DNA from 2 places in the Pseudoalteromonas sp. Scap06 genome. Region 2 is predicted to be linked to the other one. Evidence: riboswitches for the same ligand, from Rfam matches in the RefSeq annotation. Region 2 holds a riboswitch; the other holds the start of a gene.
What was found. A riboswitch is a leader RNA that binds a small molecule or an ion and turns the genes downstream of it on or off. The one in region 2 is predicted to bind cobalamin.
Positions count from the first base shown of each region.

Region 1 (6,542 bases), 1.5 Mb from region 2:
CTCAGCTAGCTGATTGGCGCGATAGAATTATTAAACGTGCAGAGAAAAACCCTGGGTTAGTGCGCATTGATCATGATTATAAAGAAACCTTCCCACAATTTTTAGTCAGTATTGATAAAAATAAAGCCGCTGATTTAGGCGTATCAGTCTCAGATGTGGGACGTACACTTGAAACCATGCTTGGCCAACGCCGTGTAACCACTTTTATTGACCGCGGTGAAGAGTACGATGTAATTTTAAAGGGAACTAAAGAAGACTTTGCAAACCCTACTGATATTTCAAATATTTACCTTAAATCTCGCAGCAATGAATTGGTGCCACTCGACAGCCTTATAAGCTTGAAAGAAGAAGCCACCGCCTCGCGTTTAAATCGCTATAACCGTATGCGTGCAATTACTCTAAGTGCCAACTTAGCTGATGGCTATACGCTAGAACAAGCACTAAACTTTTTAAACAATGTTGCCGCAGAAGAAAATGACATTGATGGCGCCATTGATTACAAAGGTGAGTCACAATTGTTTTATGAAGGTGCCTCAGCTATGACCTACGTGTTTGTGCTGGCATTGACCGTGACCTTTTTAGTGCTCGCTGCTCAGTTTGAAAGCTTTATGCATCCGCTTGTTATTATGCTCACCGTTCCACTTGGGCTAATGGGTGCTATGTTTGGCCTATGGAGTATGGGCTTAACACTTAATATATACAGCCAAATTGGTATTGTGATGCTCATCGGGTTAAGCGCTAAAAACGGTATTCTGATTGTTGAATTTACCAATCAGTTACGTGATAAAGGGTTGGAATTTAGTGAAGCTATTTTACAAGCCGCTACCCAGCGTTTACGTCCTATTATAATGACCTCCCTAACCACAGTTATGAGCGCGGTACCTTTGGTACTCGCCTCAGGGCCTGGCTCGGAAAGTAGAATGGTAATTGGTGTAGTGGTATTTACCGGCGTAACGGTTGCCACCATACTGACTCTGTTTGTGGTGCCAGCTGCCTATTACGCACTAGCGCGAAATACACAATCACCAGAGTTTTTACAGCAAAAGCTAGATAAACAAGCAGCTGAAAAACCACTTAAAGAGATCTAAGTCACTCTGAGCGTCGTAATTAGCTGTTACGGCGCTATTTTGGTGCATATAACCATATAATTGAGGAAGTACTTATGAGTTCGACCACACAGGTAGCAACACTCGGCGGCGGCTGTTTTTGGTGTATTGATGCGGCATTTAGGCGTGTTAAAGGTGTACTCAGTGTTTGTTCTGGTTACACGGGCGGGCACACTGATAACCCAACCTACAAAGCTATTTGCACAGGCAATAGCGGGCATGCAGAAGTGATTAAGGTTGAATTTGATTCTAGTGTGATAAGCTTTGAAACCTTACTCGCAATGTTTTTTACCTTGCATGATGCCACCCAGTTAAATCGCCAAGGTAACGATATAGGTACTCAATACCGCAGCGTTGTGTATTACCATGATCAGCAACAACAATTGCAAACACAGGCCGTTATTGCAGAGCTGCAAACTCATGTTAGCGAACCTATAGTAACCGAGGTAAGCCCAGCAACCACTTTTTACCCTGCTGAAAGTTTTCACCAAGACTACTACAATGAAAACCCAGAACAAGGCTACTGTAGTATTTTAATTGCACCTAAATTGCACAAGTTTGAAACCGAATTTAGCGAGTTTTTAACGGAATAACACATTAAAAAGCCCGATTTAAATTCGGGCATTTATTATATGTGCTAATTCAGTAATTAAAACTCATAGCTTATACCAGCAAACAAGCGACGTTCTGGTGTATTATAGTAATACGCTTGAGCTGTTGTAGAACTTAGATGTGAATCAACGGCGTTGTACTGTTTATCGAACAGGTTTTCTACGCGAAGCGATACTTCAATATTTTGATTAACTTGATAATTACCCGCTAAATTCCATAGTGTGTAAGAGCCTAAGTGGGTTTGTGCACCTTGACGATCGCTGCGATACTGCATATCGATACGCGCATCAAAGTTACCAAACTGTTTTTTAAGCTCCCAATTAAATGTACGCTTAGCAACATTACGCAACTCTGCGCCTGTTTCTTTGTTCTGCGCACTTAAATATGCAAAATTAAGGTGACTATCAAAACCAAAAACCTGCTGAGAAAGACTAAATTCAACCCCTTCAAAGCGAGCCTCGTCAATATTAGCTAATGCAAAGTTTGCATCATAATCAATTTTATCCTCAATGTCGTTTCTAAAAATAGCGACATCAACTTGCGCAATATCAAAGTCTACATTTAAGCCAAGCTCACGGTTAACGGACTTTTCTGGTTGTAAATTAGGGTTACCAAAATCAGGGTAATATAAATCGTTAAAGGTAGGCGCTTTAAACCCTGTGCTCTGGCTTAAACGGAATGTTGCATTACTCGATAAATGATATCCCGCTGCCGCGGTATACGTTGTTTCATCACCAAACTGTTCATCATCATCTTGGCGAACAGTTAGATTAGCAAGCACCTTATCTGTACCGTAATAGGCACCTACAAATACTGCAAGCACGTCACGACTATCTTCAATAAATACTTGAGAGCTGCGCGACACATCGTCTTTATACCAGTTAATACCGCCACTAATATTTAAAGTATCATCTAAACGATATTGGCCATTGTAATCAATTTGAGTACGCTGAGTTATAAACGTACTTGTGACTGGCAGACCAGTGGAAAAATTAACATAAGTGTTATCTGAGTCATCAGTTACAAGTGCAATATCAACACCGTGAGACTGATTTTTATAGTTTTTATTCCAACCAGCAGACAATTGATAATTTTCAAAGTCATTGCGTTCAATCGTGCTATCGGCAGGACTAAAGCGACTATCGTAATCAGCAAAGCCTTCGCTGTATTGACCTAATAACTTAAAATCACCGTACTGTGCATCATTATAATTTACTTTAAAACCGAGGTTTTTGTTCTCATAACCATCTTCATCTGGCGCTACACCTTGCAATACATCAAAACCATCTGTTTTTTCAAAACCTGCATTAAATGCACTCCTCATATCGCTTGACTTTACAGAGCCTGCCATTTGATAATCTTGGTAAGCGTCTGAACCAAATGTTGCACTAACAGAAAGGTTATCTGACTCACGCGTAATAATGTTAATAACACCAGCAAGTGCATCAGAGCCATAGACAGCGGCACGTGACCCTTTAATTATTTCAATGCGTTCAATACTATTTAAAGGCACGTTACTCAATGCTTTTTGGCCAAGCGTTGCAGAACCGGTACGAACACCATCAATCAAAATTAACGTATCACCAGAGCCTGTACCACGCAAGGACACACCAGCGTTTTGACCAAAGCCGCCATTTGAGTTTATTTGAAAGCCTACCTGAGTACTTAGAAGTGTGGGTAAATCTCGGTAATTACCTTGCTCAATATCTATGCGTTCAATAACATTAACACTGGCAAGTACATTATTGATTGATTGTTCAAATTTATTTGCAGTAACGGTTATTCTTTCAATGGTTTGTTCTGCAGATGCAGAAAAAGACAGCGCAGCCGAAATAGCCACACCCAATGCAGTTTTATTTATCATGATGTTCCCTATCTCTGCCCACCGCAAAGATGTTAGTAAGTAAGATTACATCAAGGCCGGTCTCCGGACTCAGTTACCATAATAAAATACAGCATAACTTTACCGTTGCGGGGGCAGTGTTGGGATTGACTTCATCAATGAAAACGCACCAACTTCCCGATTATCCTACTAAAAAAATCACACCTTTGAAGTGTTTAGCAAGCACCTTGAAAATAGGCTGCTATTGTTATCTGTTTACTTAAAAATGTCAACGGACGTCTAAACATCTACAATTTGATTTTTGGGGTTCGGGGTTCGGGGCTCGGGGCTCTCGGGGCTCGGGGCTCGGGCTCGGGGCTCGGGCTCGGGGCTCAGGGCTCGGGGCGTCAGATGTGTATAAGAGACAGATCATAGATTCAAAAATAAAAAAGCCAAACAATATAGCGTGTTTGGCTAAATACATGTTGCTTTGAACTAAGCGCCTATAGTGCCTAGCTCGAAACAATAAATTAATCGCGGAAGTTTTTAAACTGAAATGGCTGACCTAAATCGGCAGTGCGTACAACTTGCATAGCAGCTTGTAAGTCATCACGCTTTTTACCCGTTACGCGTACTTCTTCGCCTTGAATAGCCGCTTGCACTTTTACTTTAGAATCTTTAATGGCTTTTACTACTTTTTTAGCCATATCTTTTTCGATACCCTGCTTTAGTGCAACGTTACGAAAAACATTTTTGCCTGCGCGAGAAATCTCTTGAAGTTCTAAGCTCGCAACGTCCATTCCACGCTTAGAAACTTTCCCAGCTAAAATATCAAACAACTGCATAACCTGAGCATCTGCTTCAGCTTTTAATTTAATTGTTTTATCGTTTAATTCAATTGAGGCATCGACCCCTCTAAAATCAAATCGTGTTTCTAATTCACGATTGGCGTTATCAACCGCGTTTTGTGCTTCGTTCATTTCTACTTCAGATACAATATCAAATGAAGGCATGATGTTCTCCTAACTAGCTAATCTTAATTTTATGCGGCAATTATAACGTTAAAATGATAAATCTTTACATTTTTCTGCATCTTGTTCAGGTGCGATACTAATTTAGTTTGATATACTGAGGCTTCTTTTTTATACGATTTTAGGATTTTTTGTGACGAGGCGTGTTTACCAAGCTATTTTTTTAATTAGTATTGTCGCATTTACCTTCTTATTTGCTAAAGAGGTAAAAGGGGCTGCAAACTTATTTCCGCATGTAGATAAAGTGGCGCATTTTGGTATTTTCTTTTTACTTGCCATTATAATGGATAAAGCCTTTAAACTGCCGTTATATGCACAAATATTGCTGTTAGCCGGCTATGGTGCCGCAATAGAAATTATGCAAGATAGCCTTCCTTACAGACAAGCATCACTGGCCGATTTTGTTGCCGACTTTATTGGTGCGGCGAGCTACTTTTTAGCTAAAGCCCTATTAACACTACGTAAAAAGAAGCGTTATGGCTAACATACTTGTTGTTGGTGATGGTGCTATTGGCTTGTTATTTAGCTATTTCTTAGCGAAACATCACACTGTTAATATTCTTACTAAAAAAGGCACCCTTAACACTCGCTTTTATAGCCGTGGTGATGCCCCTTCAGAAAAAATTAACGCTACTTTCATCTCACAACAGCAATTAGCTCAAGCTCCTGAATTTGAAATTGTTTTATTCACTGTTAAAGCGTTTGCAGTGCAACAAGCCTATGCCCAAGTAAAGCCTTATCTTGGTAATAATACCCATATTGTACTGAGTCATAATGGCATGGGTAATGTTGAACAATTAAATGCACAGTTAACAAAGCAGCAGTCGTTGTACTTTTTAACCACTAGCATGGCTGGGTTCAAATCAAACCCTAATATTGTGCAGCATACCGGAAACGGGCAAAGTGTATTAGGGGGCTGTAGTCAACTAGCTATGCAAAATATTAAACAGCTTAGTGCGCAATTACACACTATTCCGCAATTAATTGTCAGTAATAATATTGAGCAACTGCGGTTTGAAAAGCTACTGGTTAATATTGCCATAAATCCATTAACCGCTCTGTACAATATAAAAAACGGCCAGTTGCGTGCGCCACAGTTTAATAGCTCAATTATTAATTTATTAACTGAAGCGTGCCACACTGCGACCGCGCTTAAACTTAATATTAAGCTTATTGATGCCCTCGAGCGCGCCTATAAGGTGATGAGTTTAACCGCAGAGAATTACTCATCTATGCATCAAGACGTTTTGCATAATAGGCAAACTGAGATCATGGCAATTTGTGGCTATATAAGTGAGCAAGGAAAACTGCACCATATTGCAACACCTTATAATGACGCCTTACTTGCTGAAATTTTGGCAAAAAAAAGCGCGGAATAAATCCGCGCATCTAATATATTAAGCCATCAAGGACGATATACTTTTACGGTGTTAAAGCCTTCTTCGTGAAGAATAAGCGCTTGTAATTGGCTCATTACTCCTTTTTGGCAATATAAGTAATAGTCTTTACCTTTAGGTAAATCACCAAACTTAGTTGCTAAGCGGAAAAACGGTAAGTGGATAACTTCAATACCTTCAATTTCCAGCGGCGAAGCATCTTCTTCTTCAGGTGAGCGAATATCAACAACAACCGCTCCCTCTGGTAACTCTGTAACTGATTCTGCCTCTTTAAGCTCTTGCTTAGCCTCAACATCAATATCGCGCACATCCATAACACGGGCGTTATCAATAACGGTATCTAATACGTCAAAATCAAACTTCTCTTCTTCTGCTTTAATTACTTCAATTTTGGCTTTAACCGTCGGCTTTTTAGAGATCACACCACAGTATTCAGGCATCGTTTCTGCCATTTCTGCAGTGCCTATTTGGCGCGCTATATTGATGATCTCTTGCTTATCATGTTGAATAAGAGGACGTAAAATCAGCGTTTCGGTTACACGGTCAATAACACTTAAGTTAGCTAAGGTTTGGC
Region 1 is NZ_CP041330.1:874,084-880,625, reverse strand. Features, by position in the region: gene FLM47_RS04030 (efflux RND transporter permease subunit) at 1-1,088, shown strand, start outside; gene msrA (peptide-methionine (S)-S-oxide reductase MsrA) at 1,163-1,699, shown strand; gene FLM47_RS04020 (TonB-dependent receptor domain-containing protein) at 1,756-3,582, opposite strand; cobalamin riboswitch at 3,619-3,784, opposite strand; gene FLM47_RS04015 (YajQ family cyclic di-GMP-binding protein) at 4,071-4,553, opposite strand; gene FLM47_RS04010 (VanZ family protein) at 4,705-5,055, shown strand; gene FLM47_RS04005 (ketopantoate reductase family protein) at 5,048-5,950, shown strand; gene thiI (tRNA uracil 4-sulfurtransferase ThiI) at 5,977-6,542, opposite strand, start outside.
Region 1: another riboswitch for cobalamin. It lies ahead of FLM47_RS04020 (TonB-dependent receptor domain-containing protein); the one in region 2 lies ahead of FLM47_RS12775 (ABC transporter ATP-binding protein).

Region 2 (6,542 bases):
TGTTTATTTTAGCGGTGGTATTTTATGGTGAGGTGTTTGATGCTGAGCGCGTAATTACCTTTGCGTGTATTTGGAGCGCATTGGCTATTTTTAGTTGGGACTCATACCATCAATCGCGAAAACGCAGAAAAGCGGCCATTGTAGCCTCTGGTGTGGTTTAAAAACTAAACCACTTTATTACGACCCGACTCTTTGGCTTTGTAGAGCTTTAAGTCGGCTTGTTTTAATAGCTCGTCAATCTGATAGGTTTTACTGTTGCTGAAGCCTATCGACAGCGTAAACTTGATGTTTGCTTGACTGAATTCATGACTGTTAAGCTCAATAAAAAGCCTGAAGCTCTCTAGTCGTTTTAGCGCCTCCTGTTCGGTTAGCTCAGTAAAAAATACCGCAAATTCTTCTCCGCCTAAACGGGCAACCAATTGGTTTTCAAAATATTTATTAAAGCATATCGCAAGCCCTTTAAGCACTTCATCTCCGGCATCATGACCATAGGTATCGTTAATCGCTTTAAAATGGTCAATATCAAGCATGGCGAGCTGTGCCGGCATTTTTGCTTTTTTAAACTGCTTTAATGACTTATTAGCCTCTTCAAAAAAGTAACGGCGATTAGGGAGTTTAGTTAAATAGTCGGTATTGGCTTGGCGTTTTATAGTTTCGATATGCTCTAGCATATCGACGTTTTGGCTCAACCGGCAGTAAAATTCTTCACTGTTAAAAGGTTTATATAGATAATCGTTTGCTCCATTTTTTAGAAATAAAGCAGACAAATTAGACGATGTAGCGCCTGAGATACCAATAACAGCTTTTTCGTCATTACTATAAATGCGCCTAATTTCATTACATAGCTCAATACCGCCCATGTTAGGCATTTCTTTATCGGTAATGATCACAGAGATGTCAGGGGTGTTTTCAAGCTCTTTAAGCGCCTCTAGGCCATCGGCTGCTTGAAAGATTTGATATTTATGACGTGTTAATAAATTACAAATATATTGGCGTGTTGAAGCTGAATCATCAACAACCAGTACTTTTACCTGCTTATTTCGAGGTAGGCGATAAAGCTGCTTTTCTAAATATTCGTAAGCTTGTTTATTGCCTTTGATAATGTAATCAATAATAGGGTATTTTTCGACGGTATCGCGAGTTTGATTATCGATATTGCCTGTCATAACTATGGTAGGAATATCTGCTGCAACGGTGCAGGGAACCGCTTCCCCTTGTGGGGCATCAGGTAATATAAAGTCTACCACTGCGCAAAAATAAGCATGTTTACTTATCAGCTCTTTAGTCTCAGCCAGCGACTGAGCAATATCAACCTCGTAGCCCGCTTTTTGCGCGATATGCTTTTGCACTCGCGCAATAGTAGGGGTGTCTTCAATAATAAGTATTCTGTGCGTCACGTAACAGCCTTGTTTAAATTTTGCAAAAGTGTTTGCTTATACAAGTTGTAACTGCTAAAACGCCAAAAAGCAACTATTGTAATGACTTATAGATTGTCAGCCTCAGAATAATAATCTTGGCTGATTGGTGTTGGCCCTGAAATTTTTGAGCGACCAAATAATGTATGAAATTTTGTTTTGCAGGTTGTTAGCTTTAAGTATTTAACCCATGCTCGCTCAATGGGGTTACTTGGCTCTATGATGCCACTTATTGCATTTACAAATTGTTGTTGATATTCGTTTTGCGGCTCAACTGTTTTGTTATACAAACTTTTTAAAACAACACCGTGCTGTTCTAAAATACTTGCCTCTAACAAGGTAAAGTGTCCGCTGCGGCTAAATCCGCGTGGAAAGTTTTGATCATCATAAAACTGACGTTGACTAACAAATGCTTGACGAAGTAGTGAAATATCATTGCTCATAGCTGTACCCTCATACCAATTATTAGCTGGAGTATGGGTCATAATCGCTATTTTTTTAAACAAAAAATTTTTATCGTGAGGATAAAAAATTGGACATAGATTTATTAAAAACATTTGTTGAAGTGGTGCGTACTCGCCATTTTGGTAAAGCGGCAGAAAACCTATACATAACGCAGTCTGCAGTGAGTTTTCGAATTCGTCAATTAGAGCAGGGCTTAGGCGTAAATTTATTTATTCGCCAGCGCAATAATATTCAACTAACGGCTCCGGGTGAGCGCTTGTTGCCGCATGCACAAATGATTATTACTGGAATGCAAAGGGCCAAAGTGGATGTTGCACTTGCAGATAATATGCATAAGCAAATCAGCTTGGCTGGGACTCCTAATATTTGGGATGCGTTTTTACAGTTTGGTATTACAAATATAGTATCGGCTATGCCCGGTGTATCTTTGGTGGCAGAGGTAAAAGCACAACAAGAGAGTACTCGATTACTATTAGAGCGCACCCTTGATCTAGCCATTTTATTTGATCCACCAAAAGTAGACGAACTCGTTGTTGAACGAATTTGTGAACTACCTATTATTCCGGTTAGTGGCTACGATACCGCAACAGGCGATAACTTTTTTGATAATCAATATGTTTATGTTGATTGGGGAACTACGTTTTCTCTTTGGCACGCCCGTCAGTTTACCGGTAAAACGCCGCCTTATTTTAGAACCAGTACCGGACGTATAGCCCTTGATTTAATACTGCAATGTGGCGGCAGTGCGTTTATTCCACAGGTATTAGTTAAAGACCATTTAGAAAAAGGCGAACTTTTTCATGTAAAAGGGGTAGAAAATACGTCAAGAGATGTATTTGTTGCCTATCATAGAGATAACGAACAGAAAGAGTTAATAGAAACTCTGGTTAATTTGCTGTCGCAAATGACACCGAGTTTACTGAAACAAAGTAAGTAGTCGTTAGACGGTATATTTTAGATGTTATTTTGATTTCAGATTTAATGCAGTTTTATTAACTTAAAAAGACAAAAATATGTCCTTTGTAATATTTTTGTCATTTAGCGGTGACACACTGCTGCTGTTTTAAAAATTAGTCTATTGTGTTTATCGAGGAAATAACATGAAATTTGCAAAATCGAGCCTATGCCTAGCCTTACTTAGTGGTTTATCTTTTAATGCGCTTGCAGAAGTAGACATTTACGGTAAAGCGAATGTAACCGTTCAATCATCTGATGATGGAGAAGGGTCGTTTACTGAAATTAAAAGTAATGCATCTCGTTTCGGACTTAAGGGGTCTGAAAAAATTTCAGACGGTTTAGAAGCTGTTTATAAGTTTGAGTTTCAGGTTGATGTGTCGGACGCTGACTCAAAAGGCGATAAAGATAATATTTCAGCGCGTAATCAATATGTAGGTTTTAAAGGTTCATTTGGTCAGGTAGTAATAGGCCGTAACGATACCGCGCTAAAGCAGGCGCAAGGTAAACTTGATTTATTTAATGACCTTGAAGGTGATATTAAAAACACGTTTAAAGGTGAAAACCGCTTAGGTAACTCAGTATCTTACGCTTCAAACTCATATGAAGGCTTTAAAGTATTAGCTTCATTTATTGCAGAAGATGATAAAGATGCCAAAAATGGTTACTCAGTGGCGTTAACTTATGGTGATGCTGGCCTTAAAAAGAGCGCTGTATACGCTGCTGTTGCTGCTGATAGTGAAGTAAATGGTTACGACGTAGTACGTGCAACAGTTCAAGGTAAAATTGAAGACTTTAGACTTGGTGCAATGTACCAAACACAAGAAAAAGTAGACGGTAGCGCTGAAGCTGACGGTTACTTAGTGAATGCAGCTTACCTAATGGGTAGCAACACTTTTAAAGTGCAATATCAAACAATGGATTTTGATGACAGCGATGATAAAAGTGCAGTATCGGTAGGTGTTGATCACAAGCTAAACAAAAATCTTAAGGTGTTTGGCTTTTACTCAAGTTTTGATATGGACAACAACGTTGACCAAGATTACCTAGGTTTAGGTATGGAATATAAGTTTTAACTAAACCTTAGTTAAAACACTCCCTTTTAACCGCACTCAGCTGAGTGCGGTTTTTTTTGCTTTAAATTATTTACTTATCTGCGCATAATAGCCAAGCATTTGGAATGAGGTGAAACTCCTCAACTATACCCGTAACTGTAATCAGTTTTACTGTAAGTCAGATACAAGTGCCTTAAAACTTCATATAACGAGCGGGTTAACTCATTTTCTTTTTGGTACTTGTGGTACTGAGTGTGGGTTTTCCCTGCCTAGGATAATTTTTTGCACACTCAAACCGCTAAAAAAACTGCACTTCTAACCGTTAATAATGTCTCTTGGCGAGTGGGTAACACCTTAATCCTTGAGCATATTAATTTGAGTATTGAGCGTGGCAAGTTTGTTGGCTTAATTGGTCCTAATGGTGCGGGAAAATCGAGTTTACTGCGTTGCTTGTATCGATTTAATCAGCCGTCAGCGGGAGAGGTTAAATTTAATAACACCGATATTTGGCAACTAAAAAGCGAAGACTACGCCAAGCAAGTTGCCGTTGTGCTACAAGAAACACCGTCGCAATTTAACCTCTCGTTATTCGATGTTGTGGCTCTAGGGCTTACGCCACATAAAACGCTATTCAGTTCGACCACCCAAGCAGATAAACAAAAAATAGCTCAGGCTATTAGCCATGTGGGGCTTGAATCTCATAGTACTCAATTATTTGATTCGCTATCTGGCGGTGAAAAGCAACGAGCCTTTATTGCCCGCGCTATTGTGCAGCAACCGCAACTTCTTATTATGGATGAACCAACTAGTCACCTTGATGTGAAATATCAAATTCAACTGATGGAGCTGGCTAAATCTCTAGGGATCACGGTATTTGCGTCATTTCATGACTTAAATTTAGCTGCTGCTATGTGTGATGAGTTAGTGGTTATTAAAAATGGAAAAGTTGTTGATGCAGGTAAGCCAAATAAAGTGGTCACTGAGCAGATACTGGATGAGGTGTTTGGCGTTTGTGCACAAGTGAGCACTCACCCTCAATCAGCAGCTTCGGGTGAGGCTATTCCTCATATTACTTATTATTATGGATACCAATAATATGACGGTTTTTTCTAACCATACCGTTGCATTAATCGCTGCGCTACTATGCGCACTATTAAGTTTATTTATTGCACTGAGTTTTGGTGCGGCACCCACGTCGCTCGCAGATGTATATCAAAGCTTAACCTTTTCAAACGAGGCTTTATTCACCAGCCGTATTATTATTGAATTAAGAATGCCACGTACTTTACTGGCTTTTTTAGCTGGGAGTGGCTTAGCGATTGCAGGTTTAATACTACAAACAGTCACCCGTAACCCCTTAGCAGATCCTTACTTATTTGGTATTTCGTCCGGCGCTTCATTAGGTGTGGTTATACTAATGTCTTTTGTGGGAGCAGGGGCGGGTATTGCGCTATCTGGGGCGGCATTAACCGGTAGTTTAGTGGCGATGGGATTATTAATTTTAATTGCTGGCAGCCAGCGTAATGCCCAAGTTGAATCGATGTTATTGGCGGGGGTAGCCTTATCATTTTTATTTAGTGCTTTTACTAGTTTGTTACTTTATTGGAGCGATCCACAAGCAGTCGCGGCTATTTTATTTTGGACTTTAGGTAGTTTTGCTAAAGCACAGTGGCAGTCGCTGCTATTACCTGTCTTAGTCATTATAGTCTGTACAATAATCATGTTGGGTTTTAGGCGTCAGCTTAATGCCATGTTGTTAGGCGATGAAAGTGCGACAACGCTTGGCGTAAGAGTACATCGTTTTAGAATTTTAATGCTTATTTTAAGCTCGTTGATCACGGCCGTGTTAGTTGCCAACTGTGGTGGTATTGGTTTTGTTGGCTTGATGGTGCCACACATAGTGCGCTTTTTTATCTCTCAAGGTAGCCGCGTTGGATTATTAATGACTGGATTAGTCGGGGGAATATTTATGGTGTGGGTCGATGTGCTCGCTCGCTCACTATTAAGTAATCAAGAGTTGCCAATCGGAGTGATCACGGCGGCTATCGGCAGTCTATTCTTTTTAAGTATATTGTATTTTCGTAAGCGTCAGCTGGTGGTTCAATAATGAAAACACTAATGGTACAAGGCACTACCTCAGATGCGGGTAAAAGTACCCTGGTTGCAGCACTTTGCAGAGTGTTTGCTAATCAAGGTGTTAATGTTGCGCCGTTTAAACCGCAAAATATGGCGCTTAATAGTGCCGTAACTCATGATGGCGGTGAAATTGGTAGAGCACAAGCATTACAAGCCGTTGCGGCAAAAGTAGCACCTGAAATAGACTTCAACCCGATATTACTCAAACCCAATAGTGATACCGGCGCGCAAGTTATTATTCATGGTAGGGCTATTAGCAATATGGAAGCCGACTCTTACCATGACTATAAAAAAGTGGCTATGGAAGCGGTATTAACCTCGCATAATCGTTTAGCTAAACGCTTTGACTTATTGTTGGTTGAAGGGGCTGGTAGCCCAGCTGAAATTAACTTACGCGCAAACGATATCGCCAATATGGGCTACGCCGAAAAGGTTGATTGCCCGGTTATTATTATTGCTGATATTGATAAAGGGGGTGTGTTTGCTCACCTAGTAGGGACTTTGGCGCTATTAAGCG
Region 2 is NZ_CP041330.1:2,749,344-2,755,885, reverse strand. Features, by position in the region: gene rarD (EamA family transporter RarD) at 1-161, shown strand, start outside; gene FLM47_RS12795 (response regulator) at 165-1,397, opposite strand; gene FLM47_RS12790 (DUF413 domain-containing protein) at 1,484-1,858, opposite strand; gene FLM47_RS12785 (LysR family transcriptional regulator) at 1,948-2,817, shown strand; gene FLM47_RS12780 (porin) at 2,981-3,910, shown strand; cobalamin riboswitch at 3,968-4,098, shown strand; gene FLM47_RS12775 (ABC transporter ATP-binding protein) at 4,172-4,984, shown strand; gene FLM47_RS12770 (iron ABC transporter permease) at 4,986-5,996, shown strand; gene FLM47_RS12765 (cobyric acid synthase) at 5,996-6,542, shown strand, end outside.